4 regions of the Petralouisia sp. genome follow, and region 1 is predicted to be linked to each of the others. Evidence: predicted binding sites of a transcription regulator. Region 1 holds the regulator's gene; each other region holds the start of a gene.
What was found. The regulator Rex, encoded in region 1, represses fermentation and respiration genes when NADH is low (regulators of the CRP and FNR family bind a similar motif). The targets are predictions, from matches to a motif close to ATTGTTAANTANTTAACAAT.
Positions count from the first base shown of each region.

Region 1 (4,931 bases):
GGCCACATGCCGTAAAGGCTGATTCCGGCCCGCACCAGGCTCATGCCTGATTCCGGCAGGTCAATCATTGCCGCGCTGTTGGCGCAATGGCTGATGGGGATGGAAATTCCACGCCGGGACATCATCTCCTTCATCTTCTGAAACTGCCGCAGCTGCTCTTTTGCCATGGTTTTGTCCCGGGCGTCTGCCATTGCAAAATGTGTAAATATCCCTTCCACTATGATATGCGGCATCCCGGCAATCTGTGCCAGTTCTTCTGCCGCCTCCTCCGTCACCTGAAATCCCAGCCGGCTTAAGCCTGTGTCTATTTTCAGATGAACCTTTAACACACAGCCCCATTTTTCTGCAAAACGCTCCAGTTCCCCGGCCTGTTTCATGGAATATACCGTAGGACGGATTTCGTTCTTAGCCAGAATTCCATACTTTTCTGGAAATACAGCGCCCAAAATCAATATAGGCTTCTTCAGTCCGTTTCTGCGCAGAATTTCCCCTTCCTCCGCTGTCGCAACGGCATAACCCCAGAGCGATTCCATCCTCTCCAGTTCTTTTCCGATGGGAACGGCGCCGTGACCGTATCCGTCTGCCTTGATCACGCCCATAATCTTTGTATCTTTTCCGATTCTCTGTTCTATCTGGGCGATATTATGGCTGACTGCATCCAGATTTATTTCCGCATACACCCTGCTGTATGATTTCATCTCGGTATCCTTTCTATTTCTTTCAGAACTATCCCGATCCCATCCAGAATGTCCCGGGCCATCATGCCGTAAGTTCCGGTGTGTTCCGCCTGCAGATCCCCCGCAGCCCCGTGCAGGTACACCCCTGCCGCAGCCGCCTGAGCCGGCTCCATTCCCTGGGCAATGAGCCCTGCCAGAATTCCGGTCAGTATGTCGCCGGAGCCTGCCGTAGCCATCCCGTGATTTCCGCTGGTATTGATACAGGCCCGGCCGTCCGGCCATGCGGTGATGGTTCTTGCATCTTTCAAAATACATATTACATTATATTCCCTGGCAAATTCCTGTGCAACCTGCAATAAATGCTTTTGTATCTCCCCAATGCTTTTCCCGGTGAGCCTTGCCATCTCTCCCAGATGAGGCGTTATAATTACAGGAGCCGACGCCTCTTTCAGCCATTTTAAATGCTCTGACAGGACATTCAGCCCGTCCGCATCCAGAATCACCGGAACCTTCGCCTGTTTTAAAATAAATTTTATAATTTTCCCTGCGTTTTTTCCTGTGCCAAGCCCCGGCCCCGCTGCAATGACAGTTCCCCAGGAAAGGGCCTGCGACAGAAGCTCTTCCGGAAATTTTATTCCCTCCCAGGCAGTCAGAATGGCTTCCGGCAGCAGCTCCTGCAAAATGATCCGGTTCTGTTCTTCTGTAAAAATCCGTACAAGCCCCGCGCCCGTAAGATAGGCGGCTTTTCCGCTGAAAAAAGCAGCTCCCGCCATATTTTTCTGCCCTGCCACCGTCAGAACTTTCCCGTAGCTGCCCTTGTTGGAACGGTTTTTCCGGGAAGGAATCCCATTCAGATCCTGCGCCTCCGCAGCAAACAAAAAAGGCTGCTCTTTTAAAAAGCTGCGGCTGTCAATTCCAATATCTTTTACCAGAACCGTTCCGGCATATTCCGCCCCCGGATAGAGCAAAAGCCCCGGCTTTGCAAAGGCAAAGGTCACTGTAAGATCTGCCAAAAAACCAACGCCCATCACTTCTCCTGTGTCCCCATGGACGCCGGAGGGAATGTCCACCGCCACTTTCAGCCCAGATTTCTGATTCATTTCCGTCAAATATTCCCGGTACACCCCTTCCAGGTTCCTGGTAAGGCCGATGCCAAACAGCGCGTCTATCACAACATCAAACTCTCCCTTTGGCATATCGTGCATCAGCTCTATTCCGTAATGGCCCAAAATCTCTTTCTGGGTTCTTGTTTCCTCAGAAATTCTTCCTGACTCCGGCGGCATTACGATTGTTGCCTCATAGCCCCGCTGAAACAGTATGCGGCCGATGGCAAGGCCGTCTCCGCCGTTATTTCCAAATCCGCAGACTATAAGAGCCGTCCGTTTCTTTCCGGACGTTTCCCTGTCGGCCGCGGCCTGCCCCTTTTTGCCGCCCTCCCGGAAATATCTGTCAATTTCATCTGCCGTACTTAAAGCCGCCCGCTCCATCAGAACCAGAGACGGCACTCCGAAATGCTCTATCGTATTCTTGTCGCACTGCTTCATCTGCCTGCTGTCTAAAAGAATCCTCATTCCAACCTCCTAAGCCGGTTCCGGCAAAAACCGCTCCGGATACAGACTGCGGTTTTTGGGAAAAGGCACAATAAACTCCGAAAAAAGACACCCCTGACAAGTTCTGCCAAGACTGCCTTTTATTTCTTTGTTCTTTTATATTCCTCTCCATATTTCAAATCAAAAGCTCCGATGACCTGGGCCCCGAAAATATCATGGAGGTACGCATAAATTGCGCGGCTCTGATCCTCAATGGCGTCCTTGCGGATAATCTTTACCTTCAGCTCTGTCCGGGTCTTCGCAATCCACTGAGCCAGTTCCTCCTGTTCTTTCTCATTGCTGTTCATGATTCCATAACAGTATTCCAACGTCTCCGCCATCAGCTGTTCATTGTCCTGTCTCATGGTATCCTGCAGTTTGTCCAGCTCCCCGCGGCAGGAATCCATCCGCTGATTGATCTCTGTAATCAGCCTTCGGTTCTCCTGAAGCCTGCCGGTCTCCTGTCCCTGTTCTCCAATTTCATCCATATTGGCCACAATATTTTTCATCAGCTTGTTTTTCAGAGATTTCAGCTCTTTGAGCTCCTGGGTCAGATGTCCCTGTCTGGAAAGGTGCCCGCTGACCTTCTGCTCCAGCTTCGCCACCTTTGCCGGCTTGCTGCCGTCCAGAAATAACTGATGCCATTTCTGATCCAACACCAACGGCGGAAGCTCCCTTGTCTGGGCAATTTTTTCAAATCCGGGGCTTGTGTTTTTTCTTTTACTCATATGCTCACTTCTTATCTTTGGATTTTTCTGTTTTCTCAATATTATAAGATAACTGCATCAAGCTGTCTGAAAGATGTACATTTTCCACCACCACATGTTCCGGCAGCTCCAGATCCAGATGGGCAAAATTCCAGATTGCGCGAATTCCAAGATTCACCAGTCCGTTTGCCACCTCATCCGCCTTCTCTTTGGGCAGGGTAAGGGCGGCAATATCCACTTTGTTCTTCTTCAGGAACTCTTCCAGTTCATCCATCATGCGCACCTTAATTCCCCGGACGGAAATCCCTTTTAATGCCGAATTCACATCAAACAGCCCGATAATTACAAATCCCCATTTCTCAAACTTAATGTAATTGGCCAACGCCTGCCCCAGATTGCCGGCCCCTACCACAATAATATTGTGCTGCTGATTCATTCCCAGAATCTTGCCGATTTCATCATAGAGATACTTCACATTATAGCCATATCCCTGCTGTCCAAACCCACCGAAATTATTCAAATCCTGCCGTATCTGGGAGGCGGTCACACGCATTCTCGCGCTCAGTTCATTGGATGAAATCCGCTCCACCCCATCATCCAGAAGTTCCCCCAGATATCTGTAATACCTTGGCATTCTTCGGATTACTGCCTGTGATATTCCTTTTTCCATTCTCTCTTCTCCTGTTTCACGGGCATCCGCTCGCCGTTTTTTCATTTTTTTATTATAAACAATCTGATTCCGGATGTCAATGTGGGAAACATGTCACAGCAGTGTTTCCCAATGCTCATACAGTTCTTCCAGCTCCTTCTTGAGCCCTTCATATTCCTGGTGCAGCTCCTGCAGTCTGGCAGAATTGGTTGCGATTTCACTGTCTGAAAACGCTTCTTCCAATTCACTGATCCGCTGCTCTGCGGCTTCGATGCTGTCCTCGGTGCGCTTCCTGTCATTTTCCAGCTTCCGCTGTCTGGCCTGCTCTTCTTTCTTCTGTTTCCAGTCCGCCTTGTTGCTGCTGACAGTTTCCGTTTTCGGAGCCGTTTCTCTGCCCGATACATAAATATCGGTCAGTTCCCTGGATTTTTCCAGATAATAATCGTAATTTCCGATATAATTTACCAGTCTGCCGCCGGTCAGCTCCATAATTCTTGTTGCCGTCTTATTGATAAAATACCGGTCATGGCTCACAAACAGCACCGTTCCCGTATAGCGGTTTAACGCCTGCTCCAAAATCTCTTTGGAGGTAATGTCCAAATGGTTGGTAGGCTCGTCCAGAATCAGAAAATTTGCTTCCGAAAGCATCAGCTTTGCCAGTGACACGCGGCCCCGTTCTCCGCCGCTTAATTCTGAAATCCGCTTAAACACGTCGTCTCCGGTAAAAAGGAAGGCCGCCAGTACATTCCGGATCTCCGTATTGGTCAGATAAGGATATTCGTCGGAAATCTCTTCCACCAGCGTTTTTCCCGAATGAAGCACCTGATGCTCCTGATCATAGTATCCGATATGCACGTTGGTTCCCAGTTTGACCGCGCCCTGATCTGCGTTCACCATATCGTTGATAATTTTCAGAATCGTTGTTTTGCCCGTTCCGTTATCTCCGATCAGCGCAACCCGCTCGCCCCGTTTGATTTCAAAGGACAGCTCCTGAAACAGCGGCTGCCCCGGATAGGCTTTCGCCAGACGCTCCACCGAAATCACATCGTTTCCGCTGACAATGCCCGGGTTAAGCTGCAGATGAATGTCTGTATTCTCCTCTGTGGGCTTCTCCAGCCGTTCTATTTTGTTCAGCATTTTTTCCCGGCTTTCCGCCCGTTTGATGGATTTTTCCCGGTTAAAGGATTTCAGTTTGGCAATCACTTCCTCCTGATGCCTGATCTCCTGCTGCTGATTGTAATACTGTTTTAACAAAGCCTCCCGCACCTGGGCTCTTTTCACGGCATAAGCGCTGTAATTGCCGGAAAAT
Region 1 is NZ_JBQIOP010000016.1:28,816-33,746, forward strand. Features, by position in the region: gene alr (alanine racemase) at 1-698, opposite strand, end outside; gene ACTO17_RS08130 (NAD(P)H-hydrate dehydratase) at 695-2,248, opposite strand; gene ACTO17_RS08135 (hypothetical protein) at 2,368-2,994, opposite strand; gene ACTO17_RS08140 (redox-sensing transcriptional repressor Rex) at 2,999-3,643, opposite strand; gene abc-f (ribosomal protection-like ABC-F family protein) at 3,737-4,931, opposite strand, start outside.

Region 2 (4,931 bases), on a different contig from region 1:
TATGGCAGAACAAATCAAAGGAAATATGGTAACAGGGAATCCCACCAAGGCGTTAATCAGCTTTACCCTTCCCATGGTGGCAGGAAATCTGTTTCAGCAGTTTTACAATATTATGGATTCTGTGATTGTGGGAAATGTGGTAGGGGAAGAAGCGTTGGCGGCAGTGGGGGCTTCTACAGCCATTACCATGATGTTTGTAATGGTGGCCCTGGGGACGGGCATCGGCTGTTCAGTGGTGATTTCTCAGTTGTTCGGGGCGGGAAAGTTAAAAGAAATGAAAACTGCCATTTCCACAGCGCTTTTGTCTGTTCTGGCATTCAGCATTTTTTTAAGCGCCCTGGGCCTTTTCATTAACCGGGGCCTGATGCGTCTGATGGGAACGCCGGATAATATTTTTGAGGATGCGGCAAAGTATATGCAGATTTATTTTCTGGGGTTTGCATTTTTATTTCTGTATAATGCTTTTTCTGCTATTTTCAATGCATTGGGGGATTCCAGGAAACCGCTGATGTTTTTGATTTTTTCTTCCCTGCTGAACATTGGGCTGGACTTGTATTTTGTGGCAGAGCTTCATATGGGCGTGGCCGGTGTGGCCTGGGCCACATTGATTGCCCAGGGGATTTCTGCAGTATTGTCCTTTGGTTTTCTGTTAAAGAAATTAAAGGGGATTGAAACGGATACGTACAGCAGGTTTGACGGAGCATTGCTGAAAAATATGGTAAAAGTGGCAATTCCCACCATTGTGCAGCAGTCTATTGTTTCAGTGGGCATGGTGTTGGTACAGTCAGCAGTCAACCGGTTCGGCTCCACATTTCTGGCCGGGTATACTGCTGCGACGAAAATTGACGGAATCGCCATTATCCCCATGGTGGCCGTTGGAAATGCCGTTTCCACTTATGTGGCCCAGAATATGGGAGCCAGAAAGCCGGAACGCATTGGAAAAGGTTACCGGATCTGCCTGGTGATGGCGGCAGGCATCGGTCTTATTATCGCAGTGATTCTGCATTTTGCCGGCAATGATTTTGTGGGGCTGTTTCTGGATTCAGAATCCAGCAGGGAGGCCATTGAGATCGGCGCCCGGTATCTGAGCATTGTTTCGCTGTTTTATTTTATGATGGGAATTTTAAATGTCAGCAACGGCGTCTTAAGGGGAGCCGCGGATATGGGCTGGTTTTTGACCTGCAGCCTGTGCAATCTGGGCGTCCGGGTAGCTCTTACGTATCTGTTGGCGGACGCCACCCACGGGATGATTATTATGTGGGCCAATCCGGCAGGATGGGCAGTGGGGCTTGTGATAGCGCTGGCGCGGTATTTCCAGGGAGGATGGAAAACGAAGGAGATTATTTGACGCAGAATATTACGTTTGCAGCTATGGAAAAGGGACTGGGAACCTGTGTAGAGGATCAGGCTGTTGCATATCGGAAGGGCGCAAGGGAAATTAAAAATTCATTCCCGCCATCTGTATCCCCTACTTAGAGCAATATTTGCGCCAAATTCAGGTTATTTATTGCATTCCAGCATTTCAGTAAAGGAAATTCTCCGGATTCCAAATTCTTCTGCCAATGCTGTGGTATTCTTTTCAAATCCCGATTTGGAGAATACAAAATAGTACTTTTCCGGATAAGAAAACAATGTTCCCCGTTCCACTAAGGTTTTTAAAACATCTGTACCGACTTTTTCATTTTTCCATTTGCATTCTCCCAGAAGTAGCTGTTTGTCTGAAAGGGCCGCAATATCGATTTCCTCCTGGCGTTTTTTTGCCGGATTAGAACCCCACCACCGGCCCAGTGTTCCGAAAGGAAAGGGAAGGGTGGGATAGATATCCGGGCGGTAGAGATATTGCCGGCAGATATCTTCAAAAATGCTGCCCATAAAATCATTAAACTGAGGTTTTAATGGCTGCTCTGAGCAGAATCAGAGTGCCTTATGGATTTACACAGTATTATTCTGCAAAAAAATGTACAATCGGTAAAATTTGTACAAAAATTACCAGAACAAATCGCAAAGATTATACAAAATGATTGAGTTAATTATTTAACAATGTTATACTGTGGGGGTAAGCGACAAGTAAGCGTTCGGAATATGCGAAACAAGGAGGAGAAGGATTGGAAACAAAGGATCAAAAGATACTGGATGAGATTTTAAAATCTCACAGTTATGACCAGACGGCAGTCATCGGAATTATGCAGGAGATCCAGAAGGTATACCGTTATCTGCCGGAGGAAATGCTTTGCTATATTGCAAAAAAGCTGCATTTAAGCGAAGCGAAAGTATATGGGGTAGCCACATTCTATGAGAATTTTTCTTTGGAGCCTAAGGGAAAATACGTTATCAAAATCTGTGACGGCACAGCCTGTCATGTGCGTCAGTCCACAGCGATTCTGAATGAAATCCGCGGAATTTTGGGAGTGACGGAGGCAAAGCCCACTACAGAGGATATGATGTTCACCGTTGAGACAGTGTCCTGCCTGGGCGCCTGCGGGCTTGCTCCGGTCTGCACCGTCAATGACGTGGTGCATCCTGCCATGACGCCGGAAAAGGCCAGGGAATTGATCAGGGAATTGCAGGAAAACGCAGACAAAGACGCAGGAGAGGAGGCCGCAGATGAGAATTAACAGAAAGAATGGAACGGGCCCCAAAGGAGGTTGCAGATGAGAATTAATACAAGAGAAGAATTAGAAGCCAGAAGAAAAGAATATGCAGCGTCCTTAAAGACCCAGAAAAAACAGATTTTAATCTGTGCCGGCACAGGCTGCGTGGCGGGAGGTTCTTTGAATATCTATGCAAAAATGCAGGAGATTCTCATAAAACGGGGCATTAAATGCGCTCTGGTACTGGAAAAGGAGCCTCACGGCGACAGCGTAGGCTTAAAAAAGTCCGGCTGCCATGGGTTCTGTGAAATGGGCCCTCTGCTTCGGATTGAACCGTCAGGTCTTTTGTATATTAAGGTAAAGACGGAGGACTGTGAGGAAATTATAGAAGAAAGTATTGTAAATGATCGGGTGATTGACCGTCTGGTTTACCATGACCCTCAGGGAAAACCTTATGAGAAACAGGAAGAGATTCCCTTTTACAAGCAGCAGACCCGTGTGGCATTGGAGGACTGCGGACGGATCAATGCAGAGTCCATTAAGGAATACATAGCGGTAGGCGGCTATCAGGCAGTGGCAAAGGCATTGTTTGACATGACGCCTCAGCAGCTTGTGGATGAAGTGTCCAAAGCATCTTTAAGGGGCCGGGGCGGCGGTGGATTCCCCACCGGCCGGAAGTGGTCTCAGGTGCTTGCCCAGCAGGAAGAAGTAAAATATGTGGTCTGCAACGGCGACGAAGGCGACCCGGGGGCATTTATGGACCGGAGCATGATGGAAGGCGATCCTCACCGGGTCATTGAAGGCATGCTGATTGCCGGAATTGCAACCGGAGCCCATTATGGTTATATTTACGTGCGGGCCGAGTATCCCCTGGCAGTGGAACGGCTGCAGACAGCCATCAGCAAAGCGGAAGAGAAGGGGCTTTTGGGCAAAAATATCCTGAATTCGGGCTTTGACTTCGAATTAAAAATCAGCCAGGGAGCCGGCGCATTTGTCTGCGGAGAAGGCTCTGCCCTGACGGCATCTATTGAAGGAAACCGGGGCATGCCCAGGGTGAAGCCGCCCCGTACGGTGGAAAAAGGACTGTTTGAGAAGCCCACTGTTTTGAATAATGTGGAAACCTACTGCAATGTTCCGCCCATTATCAGCAAAGGGGCGGAGTGGTATCAGACCATCGGCCCCAAAAACAATCACGGCACCAAGGCATTTGCCTTAACGGGAAATGTGATGAATACCGGATTGATTGAAGTGCCGATGGGGACTACTCTTCGGGAAGTTATTTTTGATATCGGCGGCGGCGTCAAGGGCGGCGCATTCAAAGCGGTGCAAATCGGCGGGCCTTCCGGCGGGTGCCTCTGCATCAACCCCACGGAAGACCATCTGGATCTGCATCTGGATTTTGATTCCCTGAAAAAAGTGGGGGCCATGATTGGAAGCGGCGGCCTGGTGGTGATGAACGACAAGAGCTGTATGGTGGAAGTGGCCAGGTTTTTCATGAATTTTACTCAGAATGAGTCCTGCGGCAAATGTATTCCCTGCAGAGAGGGCACCAAACGGATGTTGGAGCTGTTAAATGATATCTGCGAGGGCAGAGGGACCATGAACCACATCACGCTGTTGGAGGAACTGGCAGAAACCATTTCCGCTACGGCTCTCTGCGGTCTGGGCAAAACGGCGGCTTCTCCGGTGGTGAGCACCATGAAATATTTCCGGGAAGAATATCTGGCCCATGTGGTGGATAAAAAATGTCCTGCCGGGCAGTGCAAAGCGCTGGTATCCCTTCAAATCGATCCGAAATTGTGCAAAGGCTGCAGCAAATGCGCCAGGCTTTGTCCGGTGGGAGCCATTTCCGGTGAAGTCAAGAAGCCCTTTACCATTGATACGTCGAAGTGCATAAAGTGCGGAGCCTGCAAAGAAGGCTGCAGTTTCCACGCAGTAAAAGAAGTGTAGGAGGTCTGGACATGGAAAAATATATGATCATTGACGGCGAACGGGTATCCTTTGCCGATGAAAAAAATATTCTTGCCGTTATTCGGAAAGCAGGAATTATTTTGCCGACTTTTTGTTATTATTCAGATCTCTCTATTTACGGCGCATGCCGGATGTGCGTGGTGGAGGATCAATGGGGCGGCATTATCGCTTCCTGCTCCACGCCCCCCAAACACCAGATGGAAATCCGTACCAATACGCCTCAGCTTTATTATCACAGAAAGCGGATTTTGGAGCTGCTGCTGGCGGCTCACTGCAGGGACTGCACCACCTGCGAGAAAAACGGCAAGTGCAAGCTGCAGGAACTGGCAACCAGGTTCGGGATTCCTGGGGTAAGATTTGAAAATACCA
Region 2 is NZ_JBQIOP010000032.1:864-5,794, forward strand. Features, by position in the region: gene ACTO17_RS13075 (MATE family efflux transporter) at 2-1,348, shown strand; partial or broken gene ACTO17_RS13080 (DUF234 domain-containing protein) at 1,501-1,884, opposite strand; gene ACTO17_RS13085 (NADH-quinone oxidoreductase subunit NuoE family protein) at 2,106-2,615, shown strand; gene ACTO17_RS13090 (NADH-quinone oxidoreductase subunit NuoF) at 2,652-4,541, shown strand; gene ACTO17_RS13095 ([FeFe] hydrogenase, group A) at 4,553-4,931, shown strand, end outside.
Region 2: the regulator Rex is predicted to act here: its motif matches at 2,023-2,042, upstream of ACTO17_RS13085 (NADH-quinone oxidoreductase subunit NuoE family protein).

Region 3 (4,931 bases), on a different contig from region 1:
CCAGAACAATACCGGATGTCCTTTACCCCCTGGATGGGTGTAAAGCTATCCGGTATTGCTTTTTCTTAAGTTAATGACATTGTGTGAACGGTAGCATTTTTCTGTGCAAAAGGCCGGAAGTTATCTTGAAATCCTGAAATGTGTATGCTATAATAGGCATAACAAAAGAGATTTTATCATGATATACCTGATCTATCAGACATAGAGATAGGGAAGTTGATGTTTTATTCAAAGGAGTGATGATGTATGAGTCAGGGTTATTCACAATTATTTCAGAGTATTTCAGGCGGCGGAGCGGGAAATCAGAATTTCCTCTCAGATTATGCCAGCATTAAGAGCGGAAGCTACGGCAAACTTTTAAAGGCATATTACGGCACAGGCAGCAGTTCCAGTACATCAGCTGCAAGCAAGAAGAGCAGCCCCACCAATACGCTTGACAAGATTTTAGAAGAGAAGAAGAATCCGAAGATTTCCAAACAGGCCCAGGAGGCAAATACCAATCTGACCAACGGGCTTTCCAATCTGAAGAATTCTGTATCCGCATTACAGAATGATAAAACTTATACAGATACAGAAAACGGTCAGAGCGCATCAGACAAGGTGACTGCAGCCATGAAGAATTTTGTGGCGGATTATAACAGCGTTGTGACTGCGGCGAAGAAATCCACATTGGCAGGCAAAACAGCATATGTGGCAAATATGATGGACAGCACGAATGCGAATGCTGATAAGTTTGCAGAACTGGGCATCACAATCAATGCGAACGGAACACTTCAGCTGAATGAAGGCAAGCTGAAGGGAACAGATGTTTCTAAGGTACAGGAGTTGTTTTCCACCAACGATATTATGAGTTATGGTTCCAAAATCTCCTCCCGGATTCAGTTCGCCAATGCGAACACTTCGAATACCACCAATAAGACAGACACCACAGATAAGACGGACACTGAGGACAGCGCCACTAATAATACGGCAGGTTCCAGTGCGGCAGCTCTTAAAACAGACAGTGAGACATTGGCGTCTGACAAATTGTATGAAAAAGTAAAAGATAAAGATGGCAATGAGAACTATGACATTGACAAAATTTTTGCAGTAGCAAAGAGCTTTGTCACCAATTATAATAAGATGTTTGATGTTGCTGAATCCAGTTCCAATTCCGGCGTAATATCAAATCTGACACAGATCAGAGGAAAGACAGCCCGCAATGCGGATATGCTGAAACAGTTTGGAATCAGCGTGGACACAAAAGGCAGAATGAAGATTGATGAGGACACGTTTAAGCAAGCAGATATGTCCAAGGTACAGAAGTTCTTCAAGAACTATGGCTCTTCTATTTCCACCAATGCTTCACTGGTAGATTTTTATATGACTACCCATGCCAATACGGCCAATAGTTATACAGCTGCCGGAGCGTACAACCTGCAGGAAGGATTCCGCTATGCAGATTACATTTAATCTGTTTTAAGTAAAGATAAGAATACAGAGGATGCGAGTCCACAGAGTTTTGTCTGAAGGATTCGCATCCTTTTTATTTTGCAGAAAAACATTTTTACTATGATGTGTGAAAGTTTACGGTTCTCTGACTTTACCCGTTGGATATTCAATGATTTACGAAAAAAGAAGAAAATTTCAAAGTATTGTATAGAAGAATTGACAAAAATTTGCAAATTTGTTATATTAAAATTAGCAAAAATGCAAGAAACGATAGTTCGGTCATTAATCAAATATTGACAGATAGAAAAGGAGGTAATGTTATGTTATTCCAGACAACAGCAGAGCATGAGCAGTTACGGGCGAAGATTCGCGCCTTTGCCGAAGAGGAAATCAAACCCATTGCGTTTTCCCTGGACCAGGAAAACCGGTTCCCGGACGAAGCGGTGAAAAAGCTGGGCGAGATGGGCCTTATGGGAATTCCTTATCCCAAAGAATACGGCGGAGCAGGGCTTGACATTTTAAGCTATGCCATTGCTGTAGAAGAGCTTGCCCGGATAGACGGCGGTTCAGGCGTGATTCTTTCCGCCCATGTTTCTCTGGGCTCTTTTCCGATCTTTGCATACGGCAATGAGGAGCAGAAGCAGAAATACCTGGTTCCTCTGGCAAAAGGCGAGAAGATTGCAGCCTTTGGCTTGACGGAGCCCAATGCCGGTTCGGACGCCGGAGGCACAGAGACGACAGCCCTTGACAAAGGAGATTATTATCTGTTAAACGGAGGCAAGATTTTTATTACCAATGCGCCGAAAGCAGATACATACGTGGTATTTGCGGTAACAACGCCGGATATCGGAACCCGGGGAATTTCCGCTTTCATTGTGGAAAAAGGATGGGAAGGCTTTGAATTCGGCGACCATTACGACAAACTGGGCATTCGTTCCTCTACCACAGCGGAACTGATTTTTAATGATGTGAAGGTTCCCAAGGAAAACCTTCTGGGCAAAGAAGGAGAGGGATTTAAGATCGCAATGTCCACTTTGGACGGCGGACGTATCGGTATTGCAGCTCAGGCTCTCGGCATTGCCCAGGGAGCGTACGAACAGGCCCTTGACTATGCGAAAGAGCGTGTTCAGTTTGGTAAGCCCATTGCCGCGCAGCAGGGCATTTCCTTCAAACTGGCAGATATGGCTACCAAGCTTCGCTGCGCAAGATTTTTGGTTTATTCCGCGGCAGAATTGAAAGAGGCCCACAGCTCCTATTCCATGGAAGCTGCCATGGCGAAGATGTATGCGTCTGACATTGCCCTTGAAGTGACCAATGACGCAGTGCAGATTTTCGGCGGCACAGGCTTCTTAAAAGGCATGGATGTAGAGCGGATGTACCGGGATGCCAAGATTACAACTATTTATGAAGGAACCAATGAGATTCAGCGGGTGGTCATCGCTTCTCATATTATCGGAAGAATGAAGAAGAGCTCCGGCGGAGGCGGCAGCCGTTCCGCGGCAAAGAAACCGGCGCCCATCACTGGCGTGCGCAAAGGGAAGATTTTTAAAGAAGGCGGAGCGAAGGAACGGGTAGAAGCTCTGGCGGAAGCGCTGAAAAAAGACGGACATGATTTCACAGTAGGAATTCCTGTGGATACGCCCATTGCTCAGGCAGAGCGGGTGGTTTCCGCCGGAAAAGGAATCGGAAGCAGGGAGAATATGAAGCTGATTGAAGATTTGGCCAAAGCGGCAGGCGCAGCCATCGGTTCTTCCCGTCCGGTTGCGGAAACATTGAAATATGTGCCGCTGAACCGCTATGTGGGAATGTCCGGACAGAAATTCAAAGGCAACCTGTATATTGCCTGCGGTATTTCCGGCGCCATTCAGCATTTAAAGGGAATCAAAGACGCGTCTGCAATTGTGGCGATCAATAAGAACGGCAATGCTCCTATTTTCAAAAACTGCGACTACGGCATTGTAGGAGATGTGGCAGAGATTCTTCCGCTTCTTACAGAGGCTCTCGGCACCGGAGAGAAACAGCCTGCGCCTCCTATGGTGAAGATGAAACGGCCGCCTGTTCCAAAGCCGGAACCCATTGGCAAAAGCTATGTATGCGGCGGCTGCGGATACGAATATATTCCGGAAATCGGCGACGAAGATGCGGAAATCGCTCCGGGAACTTTATTTGAGAAATTACCGGAAGACTGGGTATGTCCGGAATGCGCAGAAGGCAAAGAACAGTTTATTGAGGCGTAACAGAAGGGAGGAACGAATCTATGTATTGTGTACGGAAAGTAACCGATGATTTGTACTGGGTGGGAGCCAATGACCACAGGCTTCATTTATTTGAAAATATTCATCCGATTCCGCAGGGAGTAAGCTACAACGCATATCTGCTGATGGATCAGGAAACAGTTTTGTTTGACACGGTGGACTGGTCGGCGTACCGTCAGCTTGCGGAAAACCTGGATTATCTGCTGGGGGACCGTCCCCTGGACTGGCTTGTGATCAATCATATGGAGCCGGATCATGCAGCGTCCGTCGAACAGATCCTGCTTCGCTATCCGGATGTAAAAGTAATTTCCAGTGAGAAAGCCTTTATGCTGATGCGTCAGTTCGGCTTCCATCCGGATCTGCATGAATGCATTACTGTGGCAGAAGGAGATACCCACTGCTTCGGCGATCATACAGTAACCTTTGTAGCGGCTCCCATGGTGCACTGGCCGGAAGCCATGGTGACATTTGATACCACCAACGGCGTATTGTTTGCGGCAGACGCTTTCGGTTCTTTTATCGCCCTGGACGGCAAGCTCTTTGCTGACGAGGTGGATTTCGACCGTGACTGGATTGACGAAGCCCGCCGCTACCTGACGAATATCGTAGGCAAATACGGCCCCCATATTCAGCTTCTGTTAAAGAAAGCCTCCGGGATTTTAGATCAGATTAAGTTCATCTGTCCGCTTCACGGCCCTGTCTGGCGTGAGAACCTGGGCTATTTTGTAGAAAAATACGATAAATGGAGCCGGTATGAGCCGGAAGAGCAGGGAGTTTTGATTGCCTATGCGTCCATGTACGGCAATACGGAATCAGCGGCTCAGGCATTGGCGGCAAGGCTCTGCGAAAAGGGATGCTCCAATGTGGCAGTTTATGATGTATCCAACACCCATGTTTCGTACCTGATTTCAGAAGCTTTTAAATACAGCCATATCGTGCTGGCGTCTGTCACATATAACCTGGGCATTTATCCTGTGATGCATAACTTCCTGATGGATATGAAGGCATTGAATATGCAGAACCGTACCTTTGCACTGATAGAGAATGGCTCCTGGGCCTGCAAGTCCGGAGATTTAATGCAGAAGTTTATTGATGAAGAAATGAAAAACATGACCGTTTTAAACGACCGGTTAAGCATCGCTTCTTCCATGGGCCCGGATAAGAGCCTGGAGCTGGATGCGCTTGCAGATGCAATTATTGATTCAATGAAAGAAGAATAATAAGATAAAGGGCTGTTGGGAACTG
Region 3 is NZ_JBQIOP010000030.1:18-4,948, forward strand. Features, by position in the region: gene ACTO17_RS12525 (hypothetical protein) at 247-1,452, shown strand; gene ACTO17_RS12530 (acyl-CoA dehydrogenase family protein) at 1,752-3,668, shown strand; gene ACTO17_RS12535 (FprA family A-type flavoprotein) at 3,689-4,906, shown strand.
Region 3: the regulator Rex is predicted to act here: its motif matches at 1,647-1,666, upstream of ACTO17_RS12530 (acyl-CoA dehydrogenase family protein).

Region 4 (4,931 bases), on a different contig from region 1:
CAAAAATTAAGGGCTTCCGCTGACAGCTGACATCAACGGAAACCCTTGAAAATATGCTATATCTTAGAACTTACCAGCCTTTGCTGCTTCTTCAATGGAAACTGCAACTGCAACAGTAGCTCCAACCATCGGGTTATTGCCCATTCCGATTAATCCCATCATTTCCACATGAGCCGGTACGGAAGAAGAACCTGCGAACTGTGCGTCAGAGTGCATACGTCCCATGGTGTCTGTCATGCCGTAAGAAGCCGGGCCTGCTGCCATGTTGTCCGGATGAAGGGTACGTCCTGTACCGCCGCCGGATGCAACGGAGAAGTATTTCTTGCCCTGCTCATTGCATTCTTTCTTATATGTACCTGCTACCGGATGCTGGAAACGGGTAGGATTGGTGGAGTTACCGGTAATGGAAACGCCAACATTTTCGTGATGCATAATTGCAACGCCTTCCTGCACGTCGTCTGCGCCGTAGCATTTTACAGTTGCGCGGAGTCCGTCGGAATATGGTTTTTCATAAACTACATTCAAAGATGCGTCTTTATAGTCATACTTTGTCTCAACGAAAGTAAAGCCGTTGATACGGGAGATAATCTGCGCTGCATCTTTTCCAAGGCCGTTTAAGATAACGCGAAGCGGTTTCTGACGTACCTTGTTTGCCTTCTCAGCGATTCCGATTGCGCCTTCTGCTGCTGCGAAAGATTCATGGCCTGCCAGGAAACAGAAACATTCTGTCTCTTCTTCCAGTAACATCTTGCCCAGGTTTCCATGTCCCAGACCTACTTTTCTGTGGTCTGCAACAGAACCCGGAATACAGAATGCCTGAAGGCCCTCGCCGATTGCAGCTGCTGCGTCTGCTGCTCTCTTTGCGCCTTTTTTGATTGCAATTGCTGCGCCTACGGTGTATGCCCAGCATGCGTTTTCAAAACAGATTGGCTGGATCTTCTTAACCTGCTCATACACATCAAGTCCAGCGTCTTTGGTGATTTTCTCAGCTTCTTCCACGGAGCTGATTCCATAGTTATTTAAAACAGAATTGATCTGGTCAATTCTTCTTTCATATGATTCAAATAAAGCCATTTGAAATGTCCTCCTATCTTTTTGACAACGGTACTTAACTCTAAGCAGCCGGTACGGATTCAAAACTGCCTGGGGCAGCTCCCCTTTCCCAAAAGGCCTCTCTTTTACAGTTCTACTGTATGAAAATCGGCCTGCCTGCTTTCCCCGGACTATTCTGCCCGCGGGTCGATAATCTTAGCTGCGTCTGCTACACGCCCATACTGGCCTTTTGCTTTCTCCCATGCGGTGTTAGGATCATCACCTTTTTTGATAAAGTCGGTCATTTTGCCAAGGCTTACAAACTGATATCCGATTACTTCATTGTCAGCATCCAAAGCAATGCCGGTTACGTAACCTTCTGCCATTTCAAGATAGCGAACGCCTTTTTCCTTTGTTGCATACATCGTACCAACCTGAGAACGAAGTCCTTTTCCCAAATCTTCCAGACCAGCGCCAACTGCAAGTCCGTCATCGGAAAATGCACTCTGGGTACGTCCATATACAATCTGCAGAAACAGCTCTCTCATGGCTGTGTTAATTGCATCGCAGACAAGGTCTGTATTCAATGCTTCAAGAATCGTCTTTCCCTGCAGAATCTCTGCTGCCATAGCTGCAGAATGAGTCATGCCGGAGCATCCAATGGTTTCTACCAAAGCTTCTTCAATCACGCCGTTTTTTACATTCAGTGAGAGCTTACATGCGCCCTGCTGGGGAGCACACCAGCCTATTCCATGGGTAAAACCGGAAATGTCCTCAATTTTCTTGGAATGCACCCATTTTCCTTCTTCTGGAATGGGAGCTGGTTCATGTTTTGCGCCCTTGGCTACCGGACACATGTTTTCGACTTCCTTCGTGTAAATCATTTTAAGACTCCTTTCAATGTATACATTATTTGATGGCCACGGCCCTGTTTTACGGCAGTTCCGATGACGCATGCTTCACATGTTAAAACATTGTTATGTATTTAACATTCTTATCCATATTTAACCATATTTTGACGAATTAGTCCAGTGTTTTCCACAGAATTTTTCACCAAAATCTGCCGTCTTTAATCCAGTACTTCCATTCTTGTAAATGAAACGGAAGCCGCCGCAGCCCCGGCAAAGGTCAAAAGCCCCATCACCACAATCATTGCGGCAAATCCGGCCTCTACGGAAATCAGTATTCCGGCCGCAATGGCCGCAATCATGGCAATCACCATGGCAAGCCCCTGAAACAGCACTTTTACAAGGTTGCGCCCGGCGCTGCCCAGAATATTTCCAATCAGAGCGTCTGACAGCATCCCGTAATACAGGCGGTTTGCCTGCAGGCAGACATACAAAAGAACGGTAAGGGCTGTAAGCGCCGGGCCGATTCCAAATATCACCGCCCCCGGCAGAGTAATGAGAATCCCGTCTGCAATTGCCCGAAAATGTTCGATTTTTGTGGCATACCACATTTTTTTCAAAGGGGTGTCCGGAATCAGATAGGTGTAGGGATTTTCCAGTTCCTTGGACCATTTGGTGGCATACCCACTGAAAATAAACGTCACGTAGCTGGCCACTCCGGGGATAATAAATACTTTGCCCGGCCCTAATTCGCGGACTGCATCGTTAAAATAACCGATGGCCCCAATCAGAATTCCAAGACCCAGACACAGCAATGTATTCCAGCCAAAGATAAACGTGGGGTTCTTCTTGTATTCCAACATCTGCCGGAAATAAATTGCTTTGGCATAGGAACCTTTGTATTCCACAGACGCCTGTTTGAACTTCCTGCGTTTCTCCAGCCAGGGAACAGAGGCAACGCCTTTTTTCTGCTTCTCTCTTCTGGTCTGGTATTCGTCTGCAAATTTCATGGCATCCTCATAGTACTCCCCTGTGCATGTCATCCGCCAGGCCGCCAGAAACATCAGAAGCGTGGAAACCAGAAACAGCGTCATGCCGATCACATTCACCGTATCCGCTCCCAGGAAAATCAGCCTGGTCACCGCGACATTCCATCCCACCACCGGAACCATCTGAATCACCGGCATGGCAAAAAATTCCTGCAAAAGCCCAAAGGAGGGCTCCCGGGTAATCATCAGATATACGGCGATTGCCAGAATCACTCCCATAAACAGATACATAGCCGCCACCAGGCTCTTAAAAAATTTCTCGGACAATCTTTCATTGCCGTAACAGAAAATAATGGCGGACGCTTCCAGAATGCTTTCAAACACCACAAAAAACAGAAAATAGACCAATACCTGCCCGATGCCCGCCTCAAACCACATCAGGCCGGCGGCAACTATCACAAATCCTAAAATAATATTTATGGAAAAAGATTTTACCCCTGCAAACATCAGAACCATTTTGGGACTTACCGGTGAGGAAAATACAAAATGCACTTCACTGGGGCGAAACAGCAGGCCCCTGCGCCTGGCATAGCTTATCAGATTCGCCGGAAACAGCCAGAATATCGTTATGGACAAAATCGTCACCAGATTGTCTGGGGAATTAAAACTGCCATCCTCAATCATCATATTAAAACTGTTGTAAACCATCACAATATAAAACAAGACAAAAATTCCCATGATATAGGTAACCGGACGCTTCAGCGCTTTTTTAATCCGGTTGGCAATTGTCCTCTGATACAGATAAATTAACCCTTTCATTCTGATTCACCGCCTCCTGTAATCCGGAAGAACAGTTCTTCAATATCCGTATCTTCTGCCTGCTCTCTGGTAAATGTCCCTACGATTTTTCCCTGTTCCATAATAAACATTACATCCCACAGCTCTTTCACCATTTCCAGCATGTGGGTGCTGATTAATACAGTGACTCCCCGTTCTTTCAGCTCCAGCACCACTTCTTTCAATTCTTTAATGGCCGCCGGGTCCAGTCCCACCATAGGCTCATCCAGAAGAATTACCTTAGGCTGAATGGCAAGGGCGCAGCAAATGCTCACTTTCTGCATCATTCCCTTGGAAAGCTCGTTTCCTAATTTTTTCTGTTTATCCTCCAGTTCAAAACGGGTCAGAAGCTGTTCCACTTCTTCCTCGGTAATGGGTGAATTATAGGCCCGCCGCACATATTCGATATGCTCCCGCACCGTCAATGCGTCAAACATAGCCGGAATTTCCGGCACATAAGCAAACACCCGTTTGGCTTCCAGTGTCTTTGCCGGCATCTGTTCAATGCCCACGCCTCCTTCATAGCGCAAAAGACCTGCAATGCTTTTGATAATTGTGGATTTTCCGGCGCCGTTCGGCCCAAGCAGAATTCCCACCTGGCCCCCGGGAACCGTAAAGCTTACATGATCCACGGCCAGGTAATGCCCGTATCTTTTTGTCAAGTTCTGAATTTCTAACATATGCCACTCTCCTTTACTGTCTGCCAAAGGGCCGTTCCTTCCAAAAAATTTCTGGCAGCTGCCCGGCAAAAAACCATATGATTTCCTGTATTTTATGTAATACAATAGTTCATATGGCTTTTTTTGTCAACTTTATACCTTTTTTACTATGTCATTTTTCTTCTTGTAGATGGAGTCGGCGGGAACAACTCCCCGCACCATGGAAAGGGGATAAATATTGCTGCATTTCCCGATTACGGTTCCCGGGTTCAGCACGCTGTTGCAGCCCACTTCCACTTCATCTCCCAGCATTGCGCCGAATTTTTTCAGGCCGGTGGCAATCTCTTCTTCTCCTTTTACTGCCACCAATGTTTTATCGGACTTTACATTGGATGTAATAGAACCGGCTCCCATATGGGACTTAAAGCCCAGAATGGAATCCCCCACATAATTGTAATGGGGAACCTGTACTTTATTGAACAGCACCACATTTTTCAATTCCGTGGAATTGCCCACAACCGCTCCCTTGCCTACAATGGCGTTTCCCCGGATAAAAGCGCAGTGGC
Region 4 is NZ_JBQIOP010000062.1:12,323-17,253, reverse strand. Features, by position in the region: gene ACTO17_RS17660 (GGGtGRT protein) at 64-1,074, opposite strand; gene ACTO17_RS17655 (iron-sulfur cluster assembly scaffold protein) at 1,224-1,916, opposite strand; gene ACTO17_RS17650 (putative ABC exporter domain-containing protein) at 2,102-3,688, opposite strand; gene ACTO17_RS17645 (ABC transporter ATP-binding protein) at 3,685-4,386, opposite strand; gene ACTO17_RS17640 (LbetaH domain-containing protein) at 4,519-4,931, opposite strand, start outside.
Region 4: the regulator Rex is predicted to act here: its motif matches at 2,006-2,025, upstream of ACTO17_RS17655 (iron-sulfur cluster assembly scaffold protein).